4 regions of the Paenibacillus sp. FSL R5-0345 genome follow, and region 3 is predicted to be linked to each of the others. Evidence: riboswitches for the same ligand, from Rfam matches in the RefSeq annotation. Region 3 holds a riboswitch; each other region holds the start of a gene.
The links. Region 3 has a riboswitch for cyclic di-GMP ahead of R50345_RS31560 (choice-of-anchor A family protein). Riboswitches for the same ligand answer to the same signal wherever they lie in the genome.

Region 1: another riboswitch for cyclic di-GMP. It lies ahead of R50345_RS31070 (anti-repressor SinI family protein); the one in region 3 lies ahead of R50345_RS31560 (choice-of-anchor A family protein).
Region 2: another riboswitch for cyclic di-GMP. It lies ahead of R50345_RS10585 (DUF6612 family protein); the one in region 3 lies ahead of R50345_RS31560 (choice-of-anchor A family protein).
Region 4: another riboswitch for cyclic di-GMP. It lies ahead of R50345_RS03065 (transglutaminase-like domain-containing protein); the one in region 3 lies ahead of R50345_RS31560 (choice-of-anchor A family protein).

The regions. Positions count from the first base shown of each region.
Region 1 is NZ_CP009281.1:388,143-395,843, reverse strand. It holds gene R50345_RS01760 (hypothetical protein) at 1-1,099, shown strand, start outside; gene sipW (signal peptidase I SipW) at 1,101-1,688, shown strand; gene R50345_RS01750 (TasA family protein) at 1,779-2,399, shown strand; gene R50345_RS01745 (helix-turn-helix domain-containing protein) at 2,559-2,888, shown strand; gene R50345_RS31070 (anti-repressor SinI family protein) at 3,096-3,251, opposite strand; cyclic di-GMP riboswitch class I at 3,279-3,363, opposite strand; gene R50345_RS01740 (2-oxoglutarate dehydrogenase E1 component) at 3,836-6,703, shown strand; gene odhB (2-oxoglutarate dehydrogenase complex dihydrolipoyllysine-residue succinyltransferase) at 6,756-7,701, shown strand, end outside.
Region 2 is NZ_CP009281.1:2,458,079-2,465,779, reverse strand. It holds gene R50345_RS10600 (ABC transporter permease) at 1-555, opposite strand, end outside; gene R50345_RS10595 (ABC transporter permease) at 552-1,373, opposite strand; gene R50345_RS10590 (serine hydrolase domain-containing protein) at 1,424-2,596, opposite strand; gene R50345_RS10585 (DUF6612 family protein) at 2,893-3,741, opposite strand; cyclic di-GMP riboswitch class I at 3,861-3,952, opposite strand; gene R50345_RS10580 (copper amine oxidase N-terminal domain-containing protein) at 4,070-5,248, opposite strand; gene R50345_RS10575 (hypothetical protein) at 5,413-5,886, opposite strand; gene R50345_RS10570 (Cof-type HAD-IIB family hydrolase) at 6,151-6,951, opposite strand; gene R50345_RS10565 (pseudouridine synthase) at 7,221-7,701, opposite strand, start outside.
Region 3 is NZ_CP009281.1:509,051-516,751, reverse strand. It holds gene R50345_RS02335 (ATP-binding cassette domain-containing protein) at 1-193, opposite strand, end outside; gene R50345_RS02330 (ATP-binding cassette domain-containing protein) at 184-1,038, opposite strand; gene R50345_RS02325 (Gx transporter family protein) at 1,068-1,625, opposite strand; gene R50345_RS02320 (NusG domain II-containing protein) at 1,609-1,998, opposite strand; gene R50345_RS02315 (alpha/beta hydrolase) at 2,729-3,664, opposite strand; gene R50345_RS31560 (choice-of-anchor A family protein) at 3,835-6,093, opposite strand; cyclic di-GMP riboswitch class I at 6,204-6,294, opposite strand; gene R50345_RS02290 (YhjD family protein) at 6,681-7,178, shown strand; gene R50345_RS02285 (ASCH domain-containing protein) at 7,377-7,701, opposite strand, start outside.
Region 4 is NZ_CP009281.1:671,974-679,674, forward strand. It holds gene R50345_RS31785 (glycosyltransferase 87 family protein) at 1-270, shown strand, start outside; gene R50345_RS31790 (phospholipid carrier-dependent glycosyltransferase) at 260-2,038, shown strand; gene R50345_RS03050 (glycosyltransferase family 2 protein) at 2,137-3,117, shown strand; gene R50345_RS03055 (GtrA family protein) at 3,107-3,511, shown strand; gene R50345_RS03060 (class D sortase) at 3,546-4,196, shown strand; cyclic di-GMP riboswitch class I at 4,321-4,401, shown strand; cyclic di-GMP riboswitch class I at 4,510-4,590, shown strand; gene R50345_RS03065 (transglutaminase-like domain-containing protein) at 4,604-5,413, shown strand; rRNA gene R50345_RS03070 (16S ribosomal RNA) at 5,784-7,341, shown strand; rRNA gene R50345_RS03075 (23S ribosomal RNA) at 7,602-7,701, shown strand, end outside.

The DNA.
Region 1 (7,701 bases), 120 kb from region 3:
CAGCACAATTAGCTTTTGCGAAGTCTTTCCAAACTCGATCAAAGGGCTTCTAACAGAACTCAAAGATCATATCGAAAAAGCTACTGCTTTAAAAGGATCGCTACAAAGCTATGCCCCTTCAGGCAGTCTCTCAGATGTTTCGGGAATAGAAGGCATGTCGCTGGATGAGCTTGATGTCGCAGCGCAAGAGATTTCCTCGCAAATCTCCGCGCTTCAATCTCAAATTGATGGCGTTAATGAGCAATTGGCCACCAACAGCCAAATTTGGAACGAAATCAATAGTGAGCTGAACGCAGCAGCAGCCGTATTATTCCAGATTGGAGGATATATGACCTCTCTAGATTCAAACTGTTTAGAAATCAAGGATGAACAATTCTTCAGTGAGCTGCAAAATAGCCTGAATCAAAGTGGTGTAATCTCTGAATCCCTGAATGCTTCCTTAAATGGAGTCATCCAATACCTAAATTCTATTCACGACATCGGTCTTCCGTTTGCTTCGGTAGTGACCAGTGATGTATATGGACAACCAGAGTTACGCAATGAGGCGTTTCAGCAGCCGTTCCCCTACCTGATTGCTTTTAGTCAACCGGCTGGCAATATCTCTAGCGAGCTTACCTCCACTTATGAAAATCTCAATACTGAAATGAATGATCTTAAAGAATCAGCTACTTCAGGCATCAGCACTCTTCAGAGTCAGCTCCAATTGATCAGTCAAACCCGCGAACAACAATTGGAAGCCCTTGAGAAAGCCCGATTAGAGGCGCTGGAACAAGCGAAGAAAGAAGAACGTTTGGCCCTGGAGAAAAAAGAAAAGCAAGAAGCAGAGGACAAAGCGAAAGCTGAAGCTGAAGAGAAAGCAAAAACGGAAGCGACTCCACCGACAGGTGAAGCTGCTCCAGAGAACATAAATAAAGAGCAACCTGAAGCCCCAGCTACTAACCCGGTCGATCCGGAAGTTGGTGAAGAGCCAACGATTCCACAAGATATACCACAGCAAAAGGTTCCTCAGGAGACGCCAAAGGCGGAAGCTACAACCTCTTCCCCGCCGGCAGCAACACCAGCTCCTTCGGCCCCTCAACAAGACAAAGGTGGAGAATAATATGCGGATTAAAAAAATGATCAACAATACATTATCGAGCATCATGCTTGTGATCTTTATTCTGCTGGTGATAGCCGTAGTGTTATCCAAGGCCTCCGGCGGTGAACCTGCCTTCTTCGGATACCAGATCAAATCGGTACTCTCAGGTTCGATGGAGCCAGGGATTCAAACCGGATCGATTGTCGCTTTAAAACCCGGAGGAGATATGAATCGCTTCAAAAAAGGCGATGTTATCACCTTTAGAAATGAAGAAAACCTGCTCATTACTCACCGTGTTGTAGAAGCAACAATGAACAATGCTACTGGTGAAGCCATGTATCGCACGAAAGGCGATAACAATGATGCGCCTGATATGAACCCTACCAGTTCCACGAATGTTGTAGCTGAGTATGCAGGGGTCACCGTACCTTATGTAGGTTACGCTATGAATTTCGCAGTTTCCAAAGCTGGAAGTGTTGTGCTCATGATCGTACCAGGCTTGATGCTCCTGCTCTATGCCCTGTATTCATCATGGAAGGCTGTAGCTGCACTCGAAAAGAAAAATGCGGCTATACTGCCCACCTCTCCACCTCCAACTGAAATACAGTAATTCGTTGATTGTCCGCTTCCGCTTACGAACCGGAAGTTACAATATATAACTTTTATAAAAAAACCACAAAACCGAGGAGGAATTTTAATTATGGGTATCAAAAAAACATTGGGTCTTGGCGTAGCATCTGCAGCACTGGGTTTATCATTGATTGGTGGAGGAACATTCGCTTACTTTAGCGACACTGCACAAAGCACCGCTACATTCGCAGCAGGTACACTGGATTTGAACTCTGATCCTTCTGTTATCGTTGATTTGAAGGATCTGAAGCCAGGCGATACGATCAAAAGAGACTTCAAACTAAAAAATGACGGTACACTTGATATCGGTTCGATCCTCCTCAAAACAGCTACCTCTATTAATGATGTAGGTGGTAACAACGGCGCTAACGATTTGGCAAAATTCATCAAAGTTAAATTCCTGGTGAATAAAGATAAAAGCGGCATCTTACCTGGTAGTGAAGAGAAAGTAGTTTGGGAAACTACCCTGGCCGATTTGAAGACTCAGACACCGGATCTCGTAAAAAACACTGGACTTGATGCAATCTGGGGTACTAGCGAAGCATCTGGAATTAAGGCCGGCACAAATGATAGCTTCACCGTTCAATTCGAATTTGTTGATAACGGCCAAGAGCAAAACTACTTCCAAAAAGATTCATTAACTCTGACTTGGGATTTCGTAGGTAAGCAAACAGCTGGATCCGCTAAATAATCTAATAAGTCTTCCATTCGAAGAGCAGCAGATTCTTATTCCGGAAAGCGGATAAGTAGATGCTGCTTTTTTCTTTACAATAATCTTTGTCGAATTTATTGATATTTGCTATACTAATAACAAAAATTACGGAGGGGCGTCAGCATAGTGCCACAAAATATGGGCCAACGTATCCAGCATCTCCGCCTAGAAAAGGGATTGTCCCTATCTGAGCTTGCGGACAGAGCGGATGTTGCTAAGTCGTATCTTAGCAATGTGGAGAGAAACATCCAATCCAATCCTTCAATCCAATTTATCGAAAAGATCGCCGACGCGCTTCAGGTATCCATCCACGCTTTGCTCTATGGAGAACCTAATGATGCTGAGGAATCACCTTTAGATTCGGAATGGTTCCGATTGGTGCAGGAAGCTATGGCCTCAGGCATAAGCAAACGCGAATTCAAGGAGTTTCTGGACTACCAGAAATGGCGCCTGGATCAGAAGGATTAATCCTTCCATCTGATCTGATAAGATCCTCTTCTACTCATACTATCAAGCATAAGCGCCTTCGTTCTCCTATATGGACTGCGAAGGCGTTTTATATTCTACTAGAATATAAGGACAGTGTGTCATCTGAAACTTATAGCTTCTTATATAAAGAAAAAAAGCACAGCGAGTTATCGCTGTGCTCATTTGATATGTAATGCTCTGAATGTATTACTGCACGGCTTGCACAGTCTTCTCATGAAAGAAGCGACGAATTTCATCTGCCTTTATGCCAGCCTTCTTAGCTGCTAATAATAAATGGACCCACTCTACGTCTAGATCAATGACCTGCTGTTCTCTGTTGCTTCCCTGGTTGGACTTGTCCAAAAAATCTCCTCCTAAGATTTTACGTCCCCAGGCAATCCGGCTGTCATAGTATTTCTACCTTAGACCCGCGACTTTGTGCCCCTGCCTTTCGGCAAGTTTACCTTTTACTGGACCCTTTACGTGAAAGGATCTACTTTGAAATATATGAAAAACGCTAACTGCAATAACATTATACTATACTAAAGTGAAAAAGTGTGTCGATTTCTGATTAGTTTTTCCATTAAAAAACAAAAAATAGAAGTTCTTTTATAGAATTTCCTGTCCTATTATCGCGATACTCGTCTTATTCATAAAATTATATAAGCCAATATAATAATGTCCCATTCCCTATTTAGTTAAAATTAAGGATAATAGAATCATTTTAGTAGGCCTTTAGAATGGGTAATAAAAAAGAACAACTCTTTATTTAGTAGAACAAGCTAACCCATACCATTTTGCGAACGTATTAGACGAAAGAATGAATTGATTACATGTGTGGAAAGTAGCACAATAAGATGAGGAATGAAACCGCAATCATCACAGCTCCTACAAGCATTGACACAAAATGTCACGTATGGAGTTCATCCGTTGAGGAGGATGTATTCATGGCAGCCAAAGAGCCCTATAACGAATCCATTTGGAGTAAGTATTATGGACCCAATTTAGGCTACATTCAAGAAAGATACGAGCAATTTGTGAAAGACCCAACCACCGTAGAGAATAATTATCGTGAACTTTTTACAAATTCGGGTCCCCCACCATTAACACCGGATAGCGAACCGGCTCCACAGCCTCGCATTTCAGGAGACACCGAATGGCTTAGAAAAGCAGTAAGAGCTTCCAAGTTAATCGCTAATATTCGTATATATGGCCATATGGCCGCTGAAATTGATCCGCTTGAGCGGGACCACAATCCCATGGCTAAATATCTCGAACTTGAAACTTATGGGCTGACCCGTGAGGATCTGATCGCATTACCTGCCACACTCATTTGGGAGAATGCACCGAATGACGTGCATACCGGATGGGATGCTGTTCAGCGTATGCGTCAGGCATATACCAAAACTATCGCCTATGAATTCGGGCATGTGCATGAGGAAAAAGAATTGCAATGGCTGAATAGACAGGCAGAATCCACTAGCTCACCAGCACCTTTAAATAATTCAGAACGCAAAGAACTACTGAACCGCCTGATTCAAGTAGAGCAATTCGAAACCTTCCTCCACAAGACCTTTGTGGGTCAGAAACGTTTCAGCTTGGAAGGCAACGACGCTCTTGTGCCTATGCTCGATGAAATCGTACGCGCTGCTGCGCATGACGGCGCAGAGCATATTCTGATGGGTATGGCGCACCGCGGCCGTCTCAACGTTCTCGCACATATTTTAGGCAAACCTTATGATATTATATTTTCAGAGTTTCATCATTCTCCAAACAAGGAGCTCTTCCCTTCCGAAGGCTCTACAGGAATTAACTATGGCTGGACGGGTGATGTGAAATACCATCTCGGTGCAGACCGCGCTGTCCGTGAAGGAGAAACCGTACGCACAAGAATAACACTAGCGAACAATCCAAGTCACTTGGAATTCGTCAATCCTGTCGTGGAAGGTTTCACTCGTGCCGCTCAAGAGGATCGGAGCACTGCCGGGCTGCCTAAGATTGATACCAGTAAAGCTATAGCAGTGCTAATGCATGGCGATGCTGCTTTTCCGGGTGAAGGGATTGTTGCAGAAACACTTAATATCGGCAAACTTCAAGGTTATCAGAATGGTGGAACGATCCATATCATTGTTAATAACCGGATCGGCTTTACGACCGAAAGTGAAGACTCCCGTTCTACGCATTATGCCAGTGATATCGCCAAAGGGTATGAAATCCCGATTGTCCATGTCAACGCTGATGATCCGGAAGCCTGTGTAGCAGCTGTCCGTTTAGCTAGCGCATATCGCCACCAATTTAAAAAGGATTTCGTGATTGATCTCATCGGCTACCGCCGTCATGGTCATAACGAAATGGATGATCCTGATACTACACAGCCTATTGTTTACAGTAAGGTGCGTAAACATCCAACCGTCTACAAGGTTTATGCTGAGCGACTACAGCGTGAAAAGATTCTTACAGCTGACGATGTTAAAGAGATGAATGCTGCTGCAGAAAGCGTTTTGCAACGTGCGTATGATAGTATGAAGGAAGGCAATCACAAGAAAAAAGAACCAAAAGCCTTCATTCCTTTAGAAGCGGAACACGCTGCGCCAGGCTCAACAGCATTATCTATCTCCAGTCTGCAGGAGATCAATCGTGAACTGCTGACTGTGCCAGAAGGATTCCAAGTCTATCCGAAGCTGGAACGAATTCTGCAACGCCGTAAGGATGCACTGAATGAAGGTGAGAAGGTCGACTGGGCACTTGCTGAGTCTCTCGCCTTCGCTACCATTCTAAAAGATGGTACGCCAATTCGCCTGAGCGGCCAGGATGCTCAGCGCGGAACCTTCGCTCATCGACATCTAGTGCTGCACGACAGTAAGACTGGGGAATTGTTCTCTCCGCTTCATCAGCTGAGTAATTCCCGCGCTTCCTTTGGGGTATACAACAGTCCGCTGTCAGAAGCATCGGTATTAGGCTTTGAATATGGTTATAACGTGTTCGCACCGGAAACCTTCGTGATCTGGGAAGCACAATATGGCGATTTCGCTAATGCAGGTCAAGTTATATTTGACCAATTCATTGCCGCTGGACGCGCCAAATGGACGCAGCGCAGCAATCTTGTCATCATGCTGCCTCATGGTTACGAAGGACAGGGACCTGAGCATTCCAGCGGTAGATTGGAACGCTTCCTGCAATTATCCGCAGAAGAAAACTGGACCGTTGCCAACTTGACGAGCGCCTCCCAGTATTTCCATCTCTTGCGGCGCCAAGCGGCGTTATGCGGACAGGAAGATGCAAGACCGCTAGTCATCATGACACCGAAGAGTCTCATTCGTAATACACGGAGCGCTTCTGCCGGAACTGAGCTCGCCTCAGGACAATTCCAGCCTGTGTTATCAGAGCCTCTGCTAGGCAAAAAACCAGGTGAGGTTAAGCGTCTTGTAGTCTGCAGCGGTAAAGTAGCTATCGACATCCAAACAGAACTCGAAGCTGCCTCAGACAAAGATTGGTCTTGGCTACATGTACTTCGCCTAGAGCAACTCTATCCGTTCCCAGAACGTGAACTGAATGCTCACCTAAGCTCGTTCCCAGCTCTTCAGGAAATTGTCTGGGTGCAAGAAGAGCCGAAAAATATGGGTGGCTGGAGCTACACCGAACCTCGGTTACGCTCCATTGCACCGCAAAACACCAGCGTGAGATATATCGGACGTCCTGAACGTTCCAGTCCAGCCAGTGGTTATGCAGATGTTCATAGCTTTGAACAGCGTAGAATTGTTTCAGAGGCCCTAAAATCAAATTCACAAGTACAAACGGCTGTACCGTCCTCCTAAGAGGACGGTATCACAATAGCGTAAACCATTATGTTTGGGGAGGTAACGGCCTGTGTCAGAAATCTTAGTACCCGATCTGGGAGAATCTATATCCGAAGGAACCATCTACAAATGGCTGGTTAAAGAAGGCGACACGGTAGGTCAAGGCGATGTGCTTGCTGAGTTAGAGACAGATAAAGTCAATCTGGAAATTAGTGCGGAGGTGGAGGGTGTCATCTCCTCCATCCTACGTCAAGCGGGCGAGAACGTAGCCGTTGGCGAAGCCATCGGCATCATTGGAGCCGCTAGCGGCAGTAAGCCGCAGGCCGCTGAGAGCAAAGCGCCTGAAGCGGCACCGGCAAGCGGCAGCGCAGCAGCCGCACCTGTAGCAGCGCCCGAAGCCCCTGCAGGTGGCGACAGCCACACTGCATTGGCATCGCCGGGCGCACGCAAGCTGGCACGGGAGCGCGGCATCGACCTCGGCGAGGTTAGCGCCCGTGATCCGATCGGCCGGATTGGTCAGGCCGATGTGTCGGGTCATGGTGCAGCGCCGCAGGCCGCTGCACCAGTAGCTCCGGCGGCACAAGTCAAGCCGGAGCCAGCGAAGCCGGCAGCGAGCAAAGCCGCGCCGGAGGATGGCAAGAACGTGGAGCGCAAGCGCATGTCGCGCAGACGGCTCACGATTGCCAGCCGCTTGGTAGAAGCGCAGCAAACCGCAGCTATGCTGACTACCTTCAACGAGGTGGATATGACAGCGATCCTCGACATCCGTAAACGCCGCAAGGATGCCTTTAAAGAGAAGCATGAAGTTGGACTAGGCTTCATGTCCTTCTTCACCAAAGCCGTGATCGGTGCGCTGAAGACGTATCCACTGCTGAATGCTGAAATCGATGGTGAAGATCTGGTCGTTAAGAAATTCTACGACATCGGTATTGCCGTTGCAGCTAAGGAAGGTCTGGTGGTTCCAGTTGTCCGTGACGCGGATCGCCTCAGCTTCCCGGAAATCGAACGCCAGATTG
Region 2 (7,701 bases), 1.9 Mb from region 3:
ACTCTCAAACATCTCCGGCAAGCGGGAATTCGCTACCCATTTGAAGGAAATTGCTGCCACAATAAGCGCCACGCCGAACATAACAAGCAGCCCTGCGCCAAACAACAACAGGAACAATAACCAAGAGCCGATGGTCATCCCATCGATTCCGCTAAGTGCGTATACGAACATGACTAATCCTCCACCTAAAAGCCCGATACTTTCGAACTCAAAAGATCTGGCCAACAGCAGAAAAAGGCTCGAGGTTGGTTTAATTAATACCACTTCCAAAGTCCCTTCTACTACATGAGACATTGTATTCCACATAATTCCGTTAAAAAAAATCCCGGCACAAGCCGTAGACAAAATGAAAACAGATTGAATTAACAGCGCCTCTTTAAAGGTCCATCCTTCAAATGAAGCATTCGAATTATAAATGAATACCGTTACTAGAGGAAACAACACATTCCCTATAAGCATGATAAGACTATTAAGAATAAAATTAACACGATAAGTGATAGCAGAAGCTATATTCGCCTTCATACAAGTTTTGTATATTAAAAACATACGTTTCATGCGCCCACCCCCGTAAAATGCTTAAGCGACACCGCATACAACACCCGGCAGACTATTCCGGCAATCATAACGGCTATAAGCTGCAGCAACAAAACTTGAGGAATAGGTAAGGTTATATCAGCTAAAGTATAGCTACCTGTATAGACCATTGCAGGAAGAAAGGTCGTATACTGAAACGGTAAGAAAAAGGACGCCATTTGTAAGGATTTTGGAAAAAAGACTAATGGAATCAGCGATCCTGAGAATATCCCCTCGCAAAGACTAAAAAAGTTACGAATACTAGAGGACTGCACCATCCAAAAGGCGACCATTCCAATACTATAATGGATAAAAAAATTCATCATAAAAGCCATTGCTATCGAAAGAATTGCATAAAGTAAATTTGCTGGCAAAACATCAATATGAAAAATAAAAAAGAAAATCATAAAGCAGGGTATAAATTCAAATAGAAGTCCAAGTACCCTATGCCCTGCCTTCTGAGACAACGCATAGAACATATGATTCATCGGTCTTAAAGAGAAGGTAATGAACTTCCCCGTGCGGATGAGCATTTGTAAATTCCAATCGGCAAAATCCATGGTCAAATAGTTAATCAGCATCGTGGCACAAAAATAAGAGAGCATATGGGAAAGCGACATTCCGTTAATAGAAGATTCCCCACTATAAACAGCGCTCCATATATAATACTGCACCAAAAAATACACAGGACCCACAAATATAGAAACCATCGAATGCGTCCTGTACGCACTCCATTCCTTATAAGTAACAAAAGCAACCGCTCTCATAAGGCGAAAGCGGTGCTTTATCATCTCAAACATAAGTCACATCCTGCCTATCTGTAGATATTTCATAAAAAATAGCAAACTTCTTATTCGAGTCCGGACCAGATCACATTATGTGTGCCAAAAACGCCTCTACCATCCCATACCCCTTTATGCCAAGGGAGATACCAAGCGGCAACCATCTTTTCTATAGGGTCAATGAACAAGGCACATGCTCCTGCCCCTTCGTGAAAATAAGTGCCTTCAGAGTAAGAAGTACTTACATTAAATCGAAGGTCCGGCCCAAGTCCGTATGGACGATCCGATCCTCCATCTCCCCATGCGTAGTTTGGAATTTTCTCAGTATTGAACCGCTTGGTCATTCTTTGAACAGCCATACGACTTAAGATATGACCACCCTCGTATTCCCCTTGGTTAAGCAACATGATTCCGAACTTTTGTATATCAGTAACTGTTGAATATAACCCCCCTCCAGTTCCGGGAAGCTTGATTTCTTCTTCAGACCTTTGTTCCTCATCCGTAAATTCCCCGTTTTGCAGCTTCTGAAGATATTCCTTGGCCCCTTCCGAACGAATGGCGATCCTACTCGCTTTCTCTGGCGGTATAACAAAGAAAGTATCTTTCATTCCTAAGGGTTTTACAATGTTGTCCATTATGTATTCTTCTGCAAAAACACCCGTTATTTTCTCGATAATTGCACCCAAGATCACATATCCGAACGATGAATACATCCATTGCGTCCCTACTGGAAAATGAAGCCCATAGGAAAGTCCAGCTTGAATCCAGTTTTCTTTCCCAACCTCAGATTCATAAATATACCACCAAGCACTTTTATAGTAAGTATCACTTATAGTGCCATGATCTGGTGCAATGCCGGAGGTATGAGTCAGTAAATGGGCAATTGTAATCGGCTTAAAAGGATCCGCATCAAACTCTGGTAGAATAGAACTAACAGGCTGCCCCATAAAAATCTTACCATTATCCGCAAGCTGCCAGATCGCTGTCGCTGTAAACAGCTTTGTAATTGAAGCAATGCGGAAGATTGTATCCGTTTTCATTTCTTGGGTGCTGTCTTCTTCGTAACTGAAACGTCCCCCGGCACCATTAGCAAATATTTTCCCATAACGACTTAGAGAATAAATATAACCATCAGCTACTTTCTTATCACAGAGATCCCCATAAAAATGATTAAGTGCCTCTAAGCGGTCCTCCCTGTAATTCACTTCGTGCAGCTTACTAAGCTCTGTGGATGATAACATCGTTCACACTCCCCTAATTTTAATAAACACGCAATAAATTATCATAAATGTAAATATACACCTAACTCATAATACCTTGTCAATGTAATAGTTACAACATGATATTTCACGTACTTATAAATTAATTCAGTTTATTAATTACATAAATAGCATGCGCTAAAACCCTAATAAATGGAAGGTCAATTATATATTTAACTATTCTTTACTGATCTCACTACCGGTAGCCACTGTCAAGAATCGAGCAAAAAGCGCTGCTCTATTGAACAGCGCTTTTTACTCGATATGAAATGCCTTTATTATTCTAGTTCAGCCGGCTTTACAATGGCTGTACCTTTGTTATTCTTGGAATATTTAGCTTCAATTTTCGTGGTGTATGTATCTTTTTCTCCGTCACTGGTCAGCACATAACTCAGATCGACTGTCAGCTTTTCCGTCTGCCAGGTCTTAGTATTGACGAACAATTTCCAAGTTACGCTTTTCGGTTGAACGGTCTCACCATCCCAGAGATTCTCCTGGTCATACAGCGCGATTATTCCCTTAGCTGCTGTCGGATCAGTTATCGTGAACTGTAGGACCGTCTGTGCGCCAACATTGTTGACTTTCATCGATTTTTTATAACTTTTGACCGAATCAAGCATGGAAACAGGATCATATTGACCTTTCGAGTAAAAAGCATTCCACTCCGCCTTCTCCAGTCCAAGCCAATACTGTGCATTGGGATCGATGGGCTCCCCGTCATCGTCGTAACCCTCGTCTTCAGATTCATCGATAAGCTCACTTCCGTCTACAAGATAGTAATACTCCTTGTCATTGGCATACAGGCTGTAAGATGTTTTTAAAAGACTGCTATCGACGGTGCCTGCTGCGGCAAAATTCGGCAGACGGTTGATATCCAGCTTCAGTGTGTTGGTGTTGCTGATACGCACCCCTCCGCTTTGAATATCCTGTTTTTTGGTCACATCTAAGTGGAAATTCTTTAGTGCTTTGGAGGCTGCCGTTACTTTGCTGATCATTTGATCCGCAGTGACTGCTGCTGTCGTAGCTGCAGACACAACTTGAGGATTAGACATCCATCCGATCGTTCCGGACAGCAATAAAGCACCCGCTGCCAACCCTGTACCTATTGTTTTAAAAAAACTCTTCATGTACTTCCCCTTTCGGCCCCTTGCGATAATGTAACACCGTATAGGTCGGAATAATAAAAACAGCTCGAAATAGACTACACGTCCTTCAGAACTATCCTTTATGATTCATAAGACATCCCTATGGCGGCCTGGCGATCATTTCCTTCTGTAGAAAGGCTTTAGACCCATGGCTTTGTGTCATCATCTTTCGATGATTTTACCTTTAACGCGGACATTCAATTAGTTTAAATTAGATTAAAGGACGTTTGTCCCTTTGCCAATTTTAGCATGGTCATATTTACCTGTAAACGACTTATCTTCCATTTATCTTTACAATAAAGGTAATAGATTAATTTTTATTCAAATTGCTGTTTTCTCTTTCATCAAAGTCCTGGTCTAGGCTGGTGTCAGTATTATAAGTCCAATGACCCTTAACATATTTCAAGTAAATAAGAGCTTCGTATTTATCATTGTCTACCCCTTCATTGTATGTAACATCGCTCCAATCGAGTTTCCCATGGACGACAGCTTCCTTTTCTCCTAGGTAAACGACTCGTTCGTCGGTTAGCAAGTACCTCGATTCAGAATTGGCAAAGTGCCCCTTCATCATACTTTCCCATGTCACCGAACTGAACACAACAGCATTCCATTCTTTAATAATCGAGGGGTCTGTATATTGGGTAGTAAGATCAAGATTTTCGGAGTTATACGCATTGTAATAGGTTCTTAGATCTGCCAATACGGCATTCTGCTCGGTTTGATGATTCTCCATAATAACCGCAGCTTTCTTATCAATATCCGCAGGAAGCTCCATACGATTAAAAATCAAGCTATCATTCGCGATCTTCCACTGTCCTCGTTCATATCGAATATCGAAAAGATACACAGCTTCTCGCTTCAATTCTTCTGTGTTCTTAATGTAAGTTACTTGAAGATTCGCTTCACTAGCAGAAGTGTATTCAATCCGATCTATTGTCACTTTGAAGTCTTTAACTGCGATTTCACTGATTGGTTGATTAGCTTCATAATCATATTCTAGATTCATATAACCTAATTTAAGATTATCAGATGTTAATAAACGGGGACTAAACGTTTCGTAGTATTTCGTAAGTAGTTCTTGAATAGCAGCTTCCTGACCCTCTCCGTACGGTTTCAAGCTCACAGATAGCTTAGATTGATCATAACTAACCGAATATTTCGCTAAGTTACTAACCAAACGAAGAGGAAGATACACTTGTCCATTAAGGACAGGAATCTCTTTATCCAAATAATAAGTCACTCCGTCGTAGTAAATGATAGCCTCACCAGCCCAGAATTCGATTTTGGCACCTCTTATGACCCCTGAGATTTTACGAGTATCAGGATCAAATGATACCTTATAACCCATGGCGGAGAAAAATTGGCGATACGGCACGTACATAACACCAGACTTTAAGATCGGATGAACGCCAGCAACCTTTACATTATTCACAAACATCTGAATAGATTTGTCAGCAGACGCTGTCCCTATAACAAGCGGTGTAGTCATTATCAAGCAAAAGCTCAATAAAAGAACCGCAAACTTTCTAACCATTTAACACATCCTATTCTCAATAATGGCGTAATTTGTTCTACCTGTTTAATTCAACTTCTTCTATATTTCCGTCCCATTCCATGATGAATTTTTTATGAAGGGAAGTGTTTCTATAAATACTATTGAACTTGATTAGCTAAGTCTACTAGATCGGAATCATCCAGTTTGTAATCACCTAACAGATCAAGATTTCCGTTGATATAATAAACAAAGCGGGCCAAGAAACCATCTTTGCTCTCCCACCAAATAGATTGACTGGTCTCATCCTCATCGTAATAAGCCTGTTTTCCGTTTTTTAGTGTATAAGGTTGTTTACCTTGTTCAGATACTTTCTCTGGATCATTTATAACCTTACTTAGAATCAACCTAATTTCCTGTGTGGTCTGCTTGTTTTTATAATGAAAGATATATTGTTGGAGTATATATGGATTATCAAGTTCTATCTTCGTACGAACTTCATTCACTTCAAATGGAAATCTAAACGGCTCAGCGAAATCATAATTCATCGATAAAACCCTATCTTGATTACTACCGCTGCATCCACTTATTAAAATAATCAATATTAATAAAACATAAGAAAAAACACTCTTCATCTCTTCCCTCCTTCGTATTACATAACAAGTAAAAGGTAGCAAATTATTTGGGTACACATACCATCAATTCACCTAAGAATACATCAACCAAATATTGGAATTAACATCTATTATATCAAACAAGTATAGAGATTAAAGGAGGATATGAAACTAGCAAACCAAAGAGTACTAGAATGAATTACCTTCACAACAAAAAAAGCATAAAACAGACTCCCGTCCGCTTTATGCTTTGCACCTAAACTTATTTCACAAATCCAAAAAATCTTAGGATAAACAATATTTTACGAGCGCATCACGCACACCATGCTCGTTGTTCGAACCCGTTACAGCATTCGCTGCCGCTTTTACCTCTACAGGAGAATTATCCATCGCCACACCCATCCCTGCGTAAGTAAGCATAGAAATGTCATTAAAATAATTACCGATGGAGAGAACTTCTTCTTGCGGTATTCCCAGCTTCACAGCAAGATTTTTTAAAGCGTTACCTTTAGAGGATTCCGGATGCATCAAATCAACGAAAAATTCACCACTTCGCAAAATATTGTACTCAGGAGCCCAAGTACGCCATTCACGTTCAGCTTCGTCAAGGATTTCTGGCTGTGTAAATACAGTAAACTTAACAACCGGTTCACGGAAATCTTCCCAGGCTGGCAGTGTTGCTGGCACAATACGAAAGTGCTCATACATATAATTAGCTTCTTTTGTCAGGTTCTCTACATTATCAACGTACATATCAAAAGCAGTATTCACATCATAATGAATATTGTGTTTACGGCAATAGTCAATATAGGGGTCAAGACCACGTGCATCCATACCGTATTGATGCAATACTTCACGATCTTTCACACGTACCGTTGCAGCCCCGTTGTGACCTAGTACGTAACCAGACAGCCCTATTTCCTCCATAAAAGGAATCGAGTTCTGTGGACTGCGTCCCGTACACAATACGATTTGACCGCCAAGGCGTGTAACCTCAGCAATAGCTTCTTTATTCTCAGAGCTTAAGTGGTGATCATCATTTAATAGCGTACCGTCCACATCTAGTGCAATCAGTTTGTATCTCATACTCCACCATCCTTGTCTTTCTTTTTCTATATATATTGAACTTGAGGCTTTTGTGTTAAGTGTCAGTCGCAACTACGGTGAATGTTTGGACTTCCAGCCGCTGTTGTTTCCAGATTTCTTAATTTATACCGTTTAATAGCGGATGAAATCCGGAAACAAAGGCGGTCGCTATCGCTCTTACAGTTCCAAAATTCCCCTCCGTCTCTCCCTTCTCTTATACCAAGTTTCCAAATTCAATTTATATATCAATTTATATATCAGTTTCTCTACTATCCTTCTGACCCATCTGCCCCTAAGAGTGCCAGCTCCTCTGACGTCAGTTCCCGACAAGCTCCCAGCGGCAGACTTTCATCAAGCTTCAATTCTCCCATAGATACACGTTTCAGAAAAGTGACTTTTTTGCCTACCGCCTGAAACATACGCTTCACCTGATGAAATTTCCCCTCAGTAATGATAAGTGAAATATGGGAAATCACTTTGCTGCCGCGCTCTCTTCCAAGAATGGTTAAGTGTGCAGGCAAAGTAACGTAGCCATCTTCCAGCTCCACCCCTGCTGCAAAAGCCGCGACATCATCCGCGTCTACATCGCCCTCGATGGTTGCCTCGTACGTTTTCGGGACATGCTTACGTGGCGACAGCAATTCATGGGCAAGCTTCCCATCATTAGTGATCAGAAGCAGTCCCACAGTATCCTTATCTAGCCTTCCTACAGGAAACGGTTCAAACTGTGCATATTCATGCTTTAAAAGA
Region 3 (7,701 bases):
TTACCGTACCCTCCGTTGGTTTCAGTATCCCGTTAAACAACTGCAGCAGCGTCGATTTACCAGAGCCTGTCGCCCCAGCAATACCAACCATAGAGCCTAGTGGAACACTTAGGTTAATGTCGCGGAGCGCCGTCAGCTTCCATAGGCTTCGGTCAGCATAGGAGTAACTTACTTGCTGTAATTCTATGGCCATAACGTGTCTATAAGCTCCTTTTCACTGGCGGGAACATCCACATGAATGCCCTGATTCTGCAGTTCACGTGCAAGACGCCAAGGGTACGGCTCACACAGATGGCATTTTTGCAGAAGCTCCTCGTTCCGGAATAGCTCCGCCGGTGTAACATCAGCAGCCAGACCACCTCCATGCAACGCAAGCACCCGATCCGATGCCAGAATCTCATCTGCATCATGCGTAATCATAAGGATCGTATACTTTCCTTCCGCTCTCATATCCTGCAAAATGCCAAGAAGATCATTTCTGCTACCCTCATCCAACATAGAAGAGGCCTCGTCAAAAATGACGATGCCTGGTTCCATAGCCAAAATGGAGGCGATAGCGACACGCTGCTTCTGTCCTCCAGACAGCTCACTCGGGTGTTTGGACAACAGATGATTTATTCCCAGCCTCGTCGTATATGAGTGCAGCCGTTCAGCCATCTCTGTGTACGACAAACAAAGCCCTTCCAGGCCGAATAAGATATCTTCCTCTACAGTGGCTCCAATAAACTGATTATCTGGATTTTGGAACACCATACCGATGCATTGCCGAATGCTGCCGATCGTTTCCTCACTCAGCTGCATACCACTAACCACAATTTCGCCAGCACTCTTAGGCAGCAATGCATTTAGTAGCTTAACTAGCGTTGACTTCCCGCAGCCATTAGGACCAACCAAGCTAACCCATTGTCCCTGTGAAATAGATAACGTTATATTTTGAAGAATCGGATGCTCAGGATCGTAACCAAACGATACCCCATCCAGAGAGATGATAGCTTGTCCTTCTCCCTCTAATTCTTGACCTTCAAATGATTCATTCATGTTAGTCATCCTTCCGCTGATGTGACTAATCAGTCCAAAAACTCTTCAAACAACGATATTTTTGACAATGAAGCCACCAAATAACGGACTGCATAGCCCACGGCAATTCCTGTTACTACTCCAGTGATCAGCAGCATGGGAAGATAATAAAAAATACTAAGGGATGAGAATACCATTGAAGCTGCCAGCAGCTGACCGATATTATGTGCAATCCCACCAGCTATACTAATTCCGATCAAACTTATACTCTTACCTTTGCCACTAATCAGCATTAATACGAACATTACAACAAAGCTAAAAAGCGAACCGAATAAACTGAACAATAAGCTCGAAAAAGTACCTAGCAAAAATGCAGTGAGCAGTGTTTTGAGGATGACAAGCAGGAATGCGTCCCGTCCACGTAAAAAGTAAATACAAGTCAAAATCATGATGTTGGCTAATCCTAGCTTAGCACCCGGTACCAGTCCCATTCCTGACAACGGAATCTGTGCCTCTATTAGACTAAGCACTACCGCCACCGCGGCGAAAATCGCAATAATTACCGTTCTTTTTAAAGCTGTTGCAGATTCACTACTGGACATAGGCATCTATATCATCCTCCCCCGACGCACTCGTGATTTCCACTAATACTCTATGCGGTAGACAGACAATCGTCTGTTTGGGCAGGGTAATAAAACCGAAACCTAGGCACACTTGATCCGGGCAGTCAGCATCGTACATTTCAATCCCGTAATTATGCACCTTCAAGATGTTATAACCACGGTCGGTACGGACCTCAATGGTTTGTTCTTCTTTTGTAAGCTTTACCGTTTTAAATAACTCGCCGTCCACTGTCACATTGGCTACGAGATTTTTACCGGCCCCACCTTTATCATCATTGTCCGAAAACCATCTCGGTACGAGAAAAGCGAGCGCAGCAATTAACACGATGGAAATCAACCACACATCTGCGCGTTTCATAAAAATCTCCCTTATTTTTTAATTAAAATCCAGACTTATTAATTATAACGGTCTACCCTCAATCCTTCAATCAATGTTGGGGTTTAATGTAAGTTTTAGAGAGCAGTTCACAAAATAGGCACGCAAAATAGCCCCCGTAGTCCCATTCCCTCTGGCTTACTAGCTTTTCCGAATTAATCCGCAAATAATCCGGCATAAGTTATATTCGAATCAAACGCTCTATCTTGGTCTACTTGTTCCCCTCCTAAATCAAACTACCCTTATCTTGGAATTGATTATTATATTTGCCTTTTAAACAATACTGTGCTATATTTATATCGTATTTGTTTTTCGATATATTGAATATCCCCATCAAGAAGATGTCAGGCCGACTCATTTACACATCGGCATTTTGGACACAGAGGCTTTATGTTTTCTTGCAGAAACTTTCCTTTTTATGAGACTAAATTCGAAATATAGCATTCCGATTCACACTGGCGCGGTCAATGGAGCCGCAAGGGCAAAAGAGAGGTAGGGCTTTTGTCGTATTGGAAGGATTATTCTCGCCACACGGCTGCTGGAAATAACAAGGAATTAAGACACCCGTTACTCACGAACGGCGGGGGATGAATATAACGAAAAAGCATGGCTGTACGAACCTTACACAAGGACACATGCCATGTGTGGAAAAATATAGGCGCCCGATAACCGCTACCTAGCGGATATCGGGCGCTGTCTACGTTCAGGGCATCTAATTTACATATTGATTCACAAAGGCTGTTACTACGTTTATATACCCCGTCTTATCCATATCATATGCTAATCCATGCCCTGCTTGCGGCACTACGAACTTCTCTTTGGGACTCTGACATGCCTCATACAATTCATTCATCATACTATATGGTACAAAATTATCGGCATCCCCATGAATAAAAAGAATCGGCACCTTCGCCTTCCGCACCTGTTTCAAAGCAGACGCTTCACTAAAACCATACCCTGCTTTCATACGAGTAATTAGACTCGCACTTTGAATAAAAGGGAAACTTGGCAAGCGATACATGCGCCGTAGTTGGTAGGCTAATTGTGCTTTAACTGAGCTGTAAGCGCAGTCCGAGACAATAGCTTTGACCTGCGGTGGGAGATTTTCACCTGAGGTCATTAGCACGGTAGCACCACCCATAGAGACCCCATGAAGCACAACTTGAGCACTGGGCCCAGTCTTTTCTATTATATATTCAATCCACTGCAAATAATCCTTGCGCTCATGCCATCCAAAACCAATATAATTCCCAGCGCTTTCCCCATGTCCCCTGGCATCGGGAATCAGGATATTAAAGCCCAGTCTCTCGTAATAGATTTTGGCGTACGCCCCCATATCCTTCCCTTTTCCAGAATAACCGTGAGCTATAATCGCCGTACGACCTTCAGCACGATCTGAAAGGAGCAAGTACCCTCTTAGTTGTAGCCCGTCCTCAGATGTAATCTCCATATTCTCAAAGCTCTGACTGGAGATCCAATCCTTCCCCTCCCCCCAAGAAGCCCCGGCAACCGGGGGATCAACCTTCAAGTCACGATTATTACTCAGAAATTCCTTCGGCGCTCGTTTAATAGCAATACCATAAAAGAAAAAGCCCGCAAAGATCAGAGCCCCTATGACGATGATCGCACTAATGAAGAACCATACCAATTCATCTTCCCCGTCCTTTCCTCATATCCGTTGTAAATCAGTATAGCATCTACTTAGATTGCTCCAAAATATATCAATCATTACAAAATAAAGCCGCTATCGGAATAAGTCCCGAAAGCGGCTCTTTTCTGTTCTGGCATACCTTGTGTTCTCGTTATAATTACCGTTTATTATTTCTTGTTGGAGAATCTATTTCTCATTAGCAATCCAATAAGTGCAAAACCTAGACCAGCTACATAATAAGGGACTGGACTTGATTCTCCCGTTTTCGGAAGTTCATCCACAGGTGGATTACCTAGCGGGATTGTATCATCCACCACGGCGATATCCTCTGGTGACGGTGTTGGCGTTACCTCCGTTACTGATCCTAATGGAATCTCGTCATCATCAACAAGTACCTCTGTACCACCCGACGGTGTTGGTGTTGGTACTGGTACTGGCGTCGATGAAGCTACAGGTCCAAGTGGCACAGGGTCATCATTAACGACGATAATGCCAATTACGGAGGATGGCGTTGGTGTTGGGAATACCGGAGCCACCGGTGACGGAGTCGGTGTTGGTGTTACCTCAGACGACGGAGTCGGCGTTGGTGTTGCCTCAGACGACGGAGTCGGTGTTGGTGTTGCCTCAGACGACGGAGTCGGTGTTGGTGTTGCCTCAGACGACGGAGTCGGCGTTGGTGTTGCCTCAGACGACGGAGTCGGCGTTGGTGTCACGTCCGGCGTCGGCGTCGGCGTTGGTGTCACGTCCGGCGTCGGCGTCGGCGTTGGTGTCACGTCCGGCGTCGGCGTCGGCGTTGGTGTTGGTGTCACAGTCGGCGTTGGTGTTGGCGTCACGTCCGGCGTTGGTGTTGGTGTCACAGTCGGCGTCGGCGTTGGCGTCACGTCCGGTGTTGGTGTTGGCGTTACGTCCGGCGTTGGTGTTGGCTTCACAGTCGGCGTTGGTGTTGGCGTCACGTCCGGCGTTGGTGTCGGTGTCACGTCCGGCGTTGGTGTTGGCGTCACGTCCGGCGTTGGTGTCGGTGTCACGTCCGGCGTTGGTGTTGGCTTCACGTCCGGCGTTGGTGTTGGCGTCACGTCCGGCGTTGGTGTTGGCGTCACGTCCGGCGTTGGTGTTGGCGTCACAGTCGGCGTTGGTGTGTGTGTTGGTTTTGGTGTGTGCGTTGGCTTCGGCGTTGGTGTTGGCTTCGGCGTTGGTGTTGGTTTCGGCGTTGGTGTTGGTTTCGGCGTTGGTGTTGGTTTCGGCGTTGGTGTTGGCTTCGGCGTTGGTGTTGGCTTCGGCGTTGGTGTTGGTTTCGGCGTTGGTGTCACGGTCGGTGTTGGCGTCACGGTCGGCGTTGGTGTCACGCACGGCGTCGGTGTTGGTGTCACGGTCGGCGTTGGTGTTGGCGTCACAGTCGGCGTCGGTGTTGGTGTCACGGTCGGTGTTGGTGTTGGCGTCACAGTCGGCGTCGGTGTTGGCGTCACAGTCGGCGTCGGTGTTGGTGTCACGGTCGGCGTCGGTGTTGGCGTCACGGTCGGTGTTGGTGTTGGCGTCACAGTCGGCGTTGGTGTTGGTGTCACGGTCGGCGTTGGTGTCGGAGGTGGTTCCTCCCCTCCATATGGATACCAATGCATCTGTACCCCACCAGCAAATCCCTTTGCAATCAGTGTCCCATGCAGTTCACCAGAATTATAAGTTACTTTCGCATGCGGAGCTAGGATAGTTCCTTCTATCGTTAAACTTCCTATGTTTACAGTGCTAGCTTCATAAAAATTAAATAATACCTTGTTAGGGCTGCCTCCCCATATTTGAAAACTTGGAATTTCAACTGAACTTCCGCTAACGTTAACGATAACTGTGGCGTTATTTGCAATATTAAACTGTAAGCCATTAGCATTAGCGAAATCGGCAGCACTTAGATTAAGAACGTTAAATGATTCCGGAGCATCAATTGTTATTTTCCCATATTCCTTTTTGAAAGTTCCAACTGTAGTAAGTGAAGAGAATTCATTAGAACGTCCGATAAGAAATTGCTCTTCAGCATCAAAATCAATAGGCGTTCCTTTTCTCGCTGGTTCTTTAAGATCTACACCGTTGCTGGAAAAAACACCACCATAAACGGATGCTCCATGAATAGTACCATTAGTAAAAGTAATGTCATTACCAGCAATAAGAACATCTCCACCTGGATTATCCTTGGATACGCCGTAATTCTGCAATGTAATGTTACCTTTGGCGGCAAGGCGCCCATGAACCTGATCATTAGATTGTTTGAAATCCCCAAAAATAAAAGTATTAAAATTCCCTGCAATACCTAACACAGGTGTAGGAGTATAGGGAGGTACCTCCCCTGCTGCATTTACCAAATGCCCTCCGGAAAGTCCATTGCCTACCATTAAAGCCCCCGCTAATACTAGTGAGAGTAGCGGTTTTATTCTTCTTTTCAAAAAGCACACCTCCTAAATCTATCATTTATATCTAATCAGAATAATTACCAGAAACTCTAAAAGACCTAACAACAAAAAAGACCGCCAAAAAAGAAGTAGAATTCCCTTCTCATGGCAGTCGGACGGTCATAGTGTCCTTAAGACACTTTAGACTCCTGGACTTTGCGTCCCACCCTTTCGGGCGGTTTGCTATTATCATGATTATATATGTATACCCTTTGCAAAATAGAACCGGCAGTTTAAGCATCCTATTAAATAATCGTCTATGACTTTTAATACTTTCGAACTAATAATAGTTTAGCGCTCCGCCCCCACAAATGTCAATCAATTCCTTTTAATAATCATACACATTAACCAGCACAAAAAAAGCACCTAAAGGCGCTTCACGCAAAAGTTTTTATTCAATTTTAAAGTAACTGTATATAGCCTAATATCGATATCCATAATGGAATACTAAAAATCAAACCAAATACCAATCCACGGCGGAGACTTCCTTCCTCTCTCATCCTAATTCTCCTTTTCATAAGCTTAAATCATTAATTTTTATTATTACAATTTTAATATATTTTATTCTTTCTATTTTCGTTGTGAATTTAATCACATTGGACTGGCTGTTTAGAAATACCATTGATTATTTTTGGGATATCGGGGTAGAATACGAATATACGTTCCCATTAGAGGTGATGAGATTCATGCATAGAGCTGAAAGCAGAGACAACATGCTGGTGAAATCTTATTTATTGCTTCCGATGATTTTATCAGCTTTCGAACGGGACTCCGCCATTTTATCTACACATTTACGAACGCCCGCCCCCTATCTGGAGGTTCTTGGAACCGCCGCGGCAGTAGCTACAGCAGATCTAAGAGATGTTCGTTCGGAAATGAGAAAACGGGGAATCAAGGTATATGAGCAGAACAGGCTCAACACAGGGATAGAAGCCAAATTTATATGTCGCGGATACCATGAACGAATGCTGCTGTTAAACGACATCGTTGCTGCACAAGCTGCTATTCATATGCGCAGATATCTCGGGCTGGATATTTCATCTTTTAAGAGCTATGAAGGGCAGTATCAGATTAAGTAAAGCCGCGTAAAAAGTTACGCCCCTCCCCCCATTTCCATTAGCGAACAAAAAAATAGGCCTTACCATGGGAGTTGGCAAGACCTAAGAGATTTATACCACAAAACACTGGGGGGTGTTTGGTGTCTTCAATATATACCCCGAACCTGAAAATAAGATGATGCTCACATGAAAATCACATTAAAAAGATCAATTTTTGGTTTAGGCTAGATCTGGATGCTCCCATAAGCTTAATCTGCCCTTAGCCGGTACAGGATGACTTAACTGATGAACATCTTCAAGCTTCCAAGCAAAACGCCCTTCACTATAGTCGCCAAAATCATATTCATTTCCCTTTATCCATTCCCTTAGGTCCACCTCCGGTGTAACCTCATAACACCCCGTGAGTTGACCTAACGCAATAATAACCCCTGTTGGTAAATTTACTGCTGTATAACCATGCTTCGCCAATATCGACCTGAATGGTTCCTGTTCACATATCTTCTTATCTATCCTCATTCCGGCATGAATACCTAACCCCCCGCGG
Region 4 (7,701 bases), 160 kb from region 3:
TTAACGCAGTATATCAATGTAGCTTATACGTTGACCCATCTAAATGCAGGTGTAAACCCAGGTGCAGATGGAATCGTACTGGTCACGTCTATTGCTAACCTAACCTTACTTCTATACATGCTCTACATCGGTTACGATGTGTATGTTCGCGGGGGAGTGCAACCTCTTCCAGCACCACCAACTCTTGAAGAAAAATACGAAGAAGATCTTAAAATCGTCAAGCAAATAAAACCGCAACAGAGAGGAGGGAGATTGAACGATGAAGTTTAAGCGTATAGATTGGATATGTATACTTGCTATTACTGCCGTTTACGCGGCGATTGCTTTATACAATCTTGGATCTACTAAATCTCCGGAAACATTGTGGGAGCCGGCTGCTAGCGGTGAAAGCTTCTATGTAGATCTAGGGCAGAGTAAACAATTGGAACGTGTGAATATATTCGGTGGCGTAGGTACCGGTAAGTTTAAGCTTGAGTTCAGTGAAACTCCTGATGTCTGGAGCAATCCTCTAGATGTAAATGAGGACGTTGGAAATGTCTTCATCTGGAAAAGCCAACCTCTGAACGTTGCAGCAAGATACGTGAAGTTTACCGTCACCTCTCCGGGCTTCACTTTAAATGAAATGGCCTTTTATGAGCAGGGGGGAGAAAGAGTCCCTCTTCCCATTGCTGGTGTAACACCGGATGCTAATGCAGTCGCTAAAAGAGGAGAGCCTGCCAATCTTTTTGATGAGCAGTCAATCATCCCAGAATATTCAAACTTTATGAACAGCACTTATTTTGACGAGATCTACCATGCACGGACAGCTTATGAATATACACATGGGATTGTGCCTTACGAAAACACGCATCCACCACTCGGCAAACTGTTGATCGCAGTAGGGATGGAATTGTTCGGAGTCAATCCATTCGGTTGGCGTATTATTGGAACATTGTTCGGGATTGCCATGCTGCCTCTCATTTATGTGATGGCACTGCGTCTGTTTAAAAAGAGTAAATACGCAGCACTTGCGGCAGGATTGTTCGCACTGGACTTCATGCATTTCACGCAAACAAGAATCTCTACGATCGATGTATACGGAGTATTCTTCATCATGCTGATGTTTTATTTCATGCAGCGGTATTACACTATGAATTTCTTCAGGCAACCTTTAAGAAAAACTTTGATTCCGTTATTCTGGTCAGGTTTATTCTTCGGAATTGGTGTCGCCTCCAAGTGGATTGTACTGTACGGAGGAGCCGGGCTGGCGATTATGCTAGCTATCTCTCTTTTCGAGCGTTACAGAGAATACCAAGCTTCGGGGAGGTTGCTCGCGGAAGGGAAGATCAAAGACAAGGAACTGTTAGGTACCTGTCGTGAAGCTGTAAATTCGTTCTGGAAGAATACCATCATTACTTTAGCTAGTTGTGTTGCGTTCTTTGTAATCATTCCGGTCATTATTTATAGTTTATCTTTTGTTCCGGGTTTATCTGCATCAGCAGAGGGCTTTACTATTAAAGGTTTGATTGATTCTCAAAAGAATATGTACAACTACCACAGTCAGCTTGTAGCTACACATCCTTTTGCATCCTCCTGGTGGCAATGGCCATTTATGAAGAGACCTGTCTGGTTCTTCAGTGGCAGTGAAGGATTGCCGGAAGGTCAGGTCAGCAGTATAGTGACTATGGGGAATCCGCTTATCTGGTGGACGGGTATTTTTGCAATGCTAGCAACGCTGTGGATTACGCTGAAACGCAAAGATAAAAACCTGTATATGATCTGGATCGCCTTTTTCTCACAATATGTTCCGTGGATGCTTGTCCCGAGAGAAACCTTTATCTACCATTATTTTGCTATGGTACCTTTTATGATTCTTGGTATTGTATATATAATGAAGTTACTAGATAGTAAATTTCCTGAGGCTCGTTACGTTCGTTATGCTTATGTGGCTGTTGCGTTACTGCTCTTTGTCGCGTTCTACCCAGTCCTATCAGGGATGCAGGTTAGCGGTGATTACGTGAAGAACATGCTGCGTTGGTTCCCTTCTTGGGTTTTCTAAGCTCTAAAAAGAATCTATAACAATAAGTTTATGCTTAAAGCGTTATTAGGAAGAATAGGAAGATGTAACGCTCCATAAAGCTTGTAGGAGGAATAAAGGTGAAAGCCAGATATAGTGTAATTGTACCCATGTTCAATGAGGAGCAAGTAATTAGCGTTACTTACGAACGTTTGAAAAAAGTAATGGACGAATGCGGCGATACTTATGAGCTAGTCTTCGTTAATGACGGAAGTCGTGATCGTTCGGCCCAGATGATTCGGGAGATCAGTGATCGAGATGAATGCGTCAAGCTAATTGACTTCTCGCGTAATTTCGGACATCAGGTAGCGATTACAGCTGGCATGGACTATGCTGAAGGTCAAGCGGTCGTTGTTATTGACGCTGACCTTCAAGATCCGCCTGAGGTCATTTTGCAAATGATCGAGAAGTGGAAAGAGGGCTATGATGTTGTGTATGCGAAGCGGCTGAAGCGCCGTGGGGAGACGATGTTCAAGAAGGTAACGGCGAAGCTGTTTTATCGGCTGCTCAGCAGCATGACAAGTGTGGACATTCCTACGGATACAGGCGATTTCCGTCTTATTGATCGTAAAGTATGTGATGTCTTACGGGGGCTCAAGGAAAAAAATCGGTATGTCAGAGGTTTGGTAAGCTGGGTCGGCTTTAAGCAGACGATGGTGGAGTATGAGCGGGAAGAGCGTTATGCAGGTGAAACCAAGTATCCGCTCAAGAAAATGATTCGTTTTGCGCTAGATGGTATCACTTCCTTTTCCCATAAACCACTTAAAATTGCTACGTATGTTGGATTTTTTCTATCCTTTTCTAGCTTTCTCTATTTATTCTTCGTCTTATTTCAAAGAATCTTCTTCACATCATGGACGGTTCCAGGTTGGGCTTCCATTGTAGGCGTCAATTTGCTCTTTAATGGTATCGTTCTGATGCTGTTAGGTGTAATTGGAGAATATATCGGACGGATTTATGACGAGTCTAAGGATAGACCGCTATATATTGTAAGTGAGACTAAAGGATATCCTAACGAGGAACAAGTGGATCGCCGGAAGGACTACAATAATGTCAGATAAGAACTTACGCGCTGCATTTATACAGTTTCTTAAATTTAATGCCGTAGGTTTGGTGAATACCCTAATTGATTTCGTAATCTTCACATTACTGAACTCACTTGGAATGGTATATGCGTTGGCACAGGTGATTTCTTATAGTGCAGGGACAGCGAACAGCTTTATTTTGAATAAAAAAGTTACCTTCAAGGATCACAATCGTGGCAGTAAAGAGGGCTTTGATAAGGCTCAGTTGCTGAAGTTTATCATACTGAATCTGGTAGTGCTCGGAATATCGCTGTTGCTAATGCATCTGTTGACTGACAAACTAGGCATTCAAGTGTTGATCTCTAAGGTATTAGTAACGTTTGTGACGGTGATCATTAACTTCTTCGGAAGTCGTAAATGGGTATTCTAAAGTGCAGTAGAACCAATCCACGGAGGTGAAAATCATGCGTAAATTCTCGTATGTGCTCATACTGGCTGGGATCCTTATCATGCTCTATCCAAAAGCTAACGAATGGTATAACGACTGGCAGCAGGAGAAGCTATTAGAAACGGCTGAACTGAGCACCATCGAAAGCACTCCACCACCTGATCTGAAGAGTAGATATGCCGAGGTCACTCAGCTACTAGCAGAGGAATCCGTTCTAGATGCACAGGCACAGCCTCAAGAAACAGAAAAGCCAGAACCGGAGATTGAAGTGGGCGGCAAAGTTATCGCATTAATAGAGATTGCTAAGATTGATCTGAAGCTGCCAGTATTAGAAGGAGCAACAAAAGCAAATATGAAGCATGCTGCGGCCCATATGAAAGAAACGGCCCCGCTTGGAGAAATCGGGAACGCCGCAATAGCTGCTCATAGAGCTAGAACTACGGGCAGATTGTTTAACAGATTGAATGAAGTTGTGGTTGGGGATGTAATCACGGTAAAAACGAGCGATCAGGTATATAATTACGAGGTTTATGATATTTCTGTTGTACTTCCCAGTGATGTGTCTGTTCTTGACGGGAATAACAAGGATAAGATTCTTACTCTAATTACGTGTGACCCACTAGTAGATCCTACACATCGTTTGATTGTTCATGCTAAGCTTACCTAATAGTTGATGAGAAATGACAAGAGAACTGAAATACAGAGAGATAACTATAAAATAATAGTAAAACTAGCAATTTTGTTCTTGTTTACGAGGATAAATATGGTAGTATAAGACTATAAAAGCTAAACACGATAAACGGCAAACCTATCGAAAGGTAGGGACGCAAAGCTAAAGGGCCTTCCCGTAAGGATGGCAGCCAGTTACCGAATGAAGAGGCTTTTTTTGTTTTTATAAAATATATAAGAATCTAAGATTCATATTTCTACTTGGACTGATTCTGTTAATTTGTCTAGCGAAATTAGAACAGATAGAGCTTATACGATAACGGCAAACCTATCGAAAGGTAGGGACGCAAAGCTAAAGGGCCTTCCCGAAAGGATGGCAGCCAGCTACCGAAAGGAGTTTTATCCGTGAAAAAGGTTTATTTTATGATGGTGGCGCTGTTCGTGCTGATTACTTCGGTTCCAGTAAGCACAGCTCAAGCTGCAAGCGCAGATTCAAACTGGTTGAATACATCCAAATTGGCTCAAGGTGTAATCGGTATTAACTACGATATTCCAAAAGATAAAAGAGTTAAGCTGATGATCACAAAAGATAACAGTAGCTATACATACAATTTATATGCTTCTGGACAAGCTGAGGACTTCCCTTTGCAACAAGGGAATGGGACTTATAAAGTTTCTGTTCTTGAGAATACAACGGGTAATAAATATAAGGCTCTCTATTCTGAAGTAGTAGATTTAACTATGAACGACTCAAATTCCGTATATTTGGGCTCCGTACAGAATGTGAAATGGAGTTCTTCTGATAAAGCAATCGTTAAGGCTAAAGAGCTTACAAAAGGTAAAACAACAGATGAAGAGAAAGTTAAAGCAATCTATAACTATGTAGTTGCTAATGTGCAATATGATTATTCTCTTGCTAATAATGTAACAACAGATTACATTCCGAACATTAACAACACTTTGAATACTAAAAAGGGAATCTGCTATGACTATGCTTCTCTTTTTGCCGCAATGCTGCGTAGTGTAGATGTGCCTGCTAAATTGGTGATGGGGAATACTAGCTACGTTACGCAATACCATGCATGGAATGAAGTATTGATGGATGGGAAATGGGTTACTATTGATACCACGGTAGATGCATCGGCAGCGAAGAGTAAGAAGAATACGGATTTTATTAAGGCTTCAAGTAAGTATACTGCAGCAAAATACTATTAATTTGAAACGCTAGAATCATAACTCTATTAAATAAACAACCAGCTTAATAATTAAGCTGGTTGTTTATTTTTCTATTAGGGGTTGCTTTTCTATGAGTAGATAGGTTATTATAGTTAAGCGTTGTTAGACAGCGTACAGGCAATGTTTGAGAGAGTTATATAAACGGCTTTCGAAAAATAAAGCTTGCATTACTGAGAACAACATGATATATTATAAGAGTTGCTGCTGAGACATTAAACGGCGCCAACGAGAACTTGATCTTTGAAAACTGAACAACGAGTGAGTAGGAAATCACGAAAGTGAAATCCAAATTAGAGAATTAATTTTCTCGTCAGATGTTTCAAAATGAGCATATCGCTCTTTTCAATACTAATTGGAGAGTTTGATCCTGGCTCAGGACGAACGCTGGCGGCGTGCCTAATACATGCAAGTCGAGCGGAGTTATTTTGAAAGCTTGCTTTCGAAATAACTTAGCGGCGGACGGGTGAGTAACACGTAGGCAACCTGCCCCTTAGACTGGGATAACTACCGGAAACGGTAGCTAATACCGGATAATTTCTTTTTTCTCCTGAAGAAAGAATGAAAGACGGAGCAATCTGTCACTGAGGGATGGGCCTGCGGCGCATTAGCTAGTTGGTGGGGTAACGGCCCACCAAGGCGACGATGCGTAGCCGACCTGAGAGGGTGAACGGCCACACTGGGACTGAGACACGGCCCAGACTCCTACGGGAGGCAGCAGTAGGGAATCTTCCGCAATGGGCGAAAGCCTGACGGAGCAACGCCGCGTGAGTGATGAAGGTTTTCGGATCGTAAAGCTCTGTTGCCAGGGAAGAACGTCCGGTAGAGTAACTGCTATCGGAGTGACGGTACCTGAGAAGAAAGCCCCGGCTAACTACGTGCCAGCAGCCGCGGTAATACGTAGGGGGCAAGCGTTGTCCGGAATTATTGGGCGTAAAGCGCGCGCAGGCGGTCATTTAAGTCTGGTGTTTAAACCTTGGGCTCAACCTAAGGTCGCACTGGAAACTGGGTGACTTGAGTACAGAAGAGGAAAGTGGAATTCCACGTGTAGCGGTGAAATGCGTAGATATGTGGAGGAACACCAGTGGCGAAGGCGACTTTCTGGGCTGTAACTGACGCTGAGGCGCGAAAGCGTGGGGAGCAAACAGGATTAGATACCCTGGTAGTCCACGCCGTAAACGATGAGTGCTAGGTGTTAGGGGTTTCGATACCCTTGGTGCCGAAGTTAACACAGTAAGCACTCCGCCTGGGGAGTACGGTCGCAAGACTGAAACTCAAAGGAATTGACGGGGACCCGCACAAGCAGTGGAGTATGTGGTTTAATTCGAAGCAACGCGAAGAACCTTACCAGGTCTTGACATCCCTCTGAATCCACTAGAGATAGTGGCGACCTTCGGGACAGAGGAGACAGGTGGTGCATGGTTGTCGTCAGCTCGTGTCGTGAGATGTTGGGTTAAGTCCCGCAACGAGCGCAACCCTTAACTTTAGTTGCCAGCAAGTAATGTTGGGCACTCTAGAGTGACTGCCGGTGACAAACCGGAGGAAGGTGGGGATGACGTCAAATCATCATGCCCCTTATGACCTGGGCTACACACGTACTACAATGGCCGGTACAACGGGAAGCGAAGCCGCGAGGCGGAGCCAATCCCATCAAAGCCGGTCTCAGTTCGGATTGCAGGCTGCAACTCGCCTGCATGAAGTCGGAATTGCTAGTAATCGCGGATCAGCATGCCGCGGTGAATACGTTCCCGGGTCTTGTACACACCGCCCGTCACACCACGAGAGTTTACAACACCCGAAGTCGGTGGGGTAACCCGCAAGGGAGCCAGCCGCCGAAGGTGGGGTAGATGATTGGGGTGAAGTCGTAACAAGGTAGCCGTATCGGAAGGTGCGGCTGGATCACCTCCTTTCTATGGAGAATCGTCTTCTGCAATGAAGACATTCAAATCGGAAGTTAAACTTCCACAATCTCAGGTTTAGGCCTGTTACTCACTCGTTGCTCAGTTTTGAGAGTTTAAGCTCTCAAGTAAGACTTGATCCTTGAAAACTGGATACCGAAACGAATTTGCGTTTTAGAACATCTTTTAGCAACTTGTGCAAACAAGTAAATGTTATTAGTGAGATGATTCCAAGAGAGATATCGTATGATATTTTCCTGCGGAGAAATCAAGGTTAAGCTAATAAGAGCACACGGAGGATGCCTAGGCGCCAGGAGCCGACGAAGGACGTGGCGAACAACGAAACTGCCTCGGGGAGCTGTAAGCAAGCTT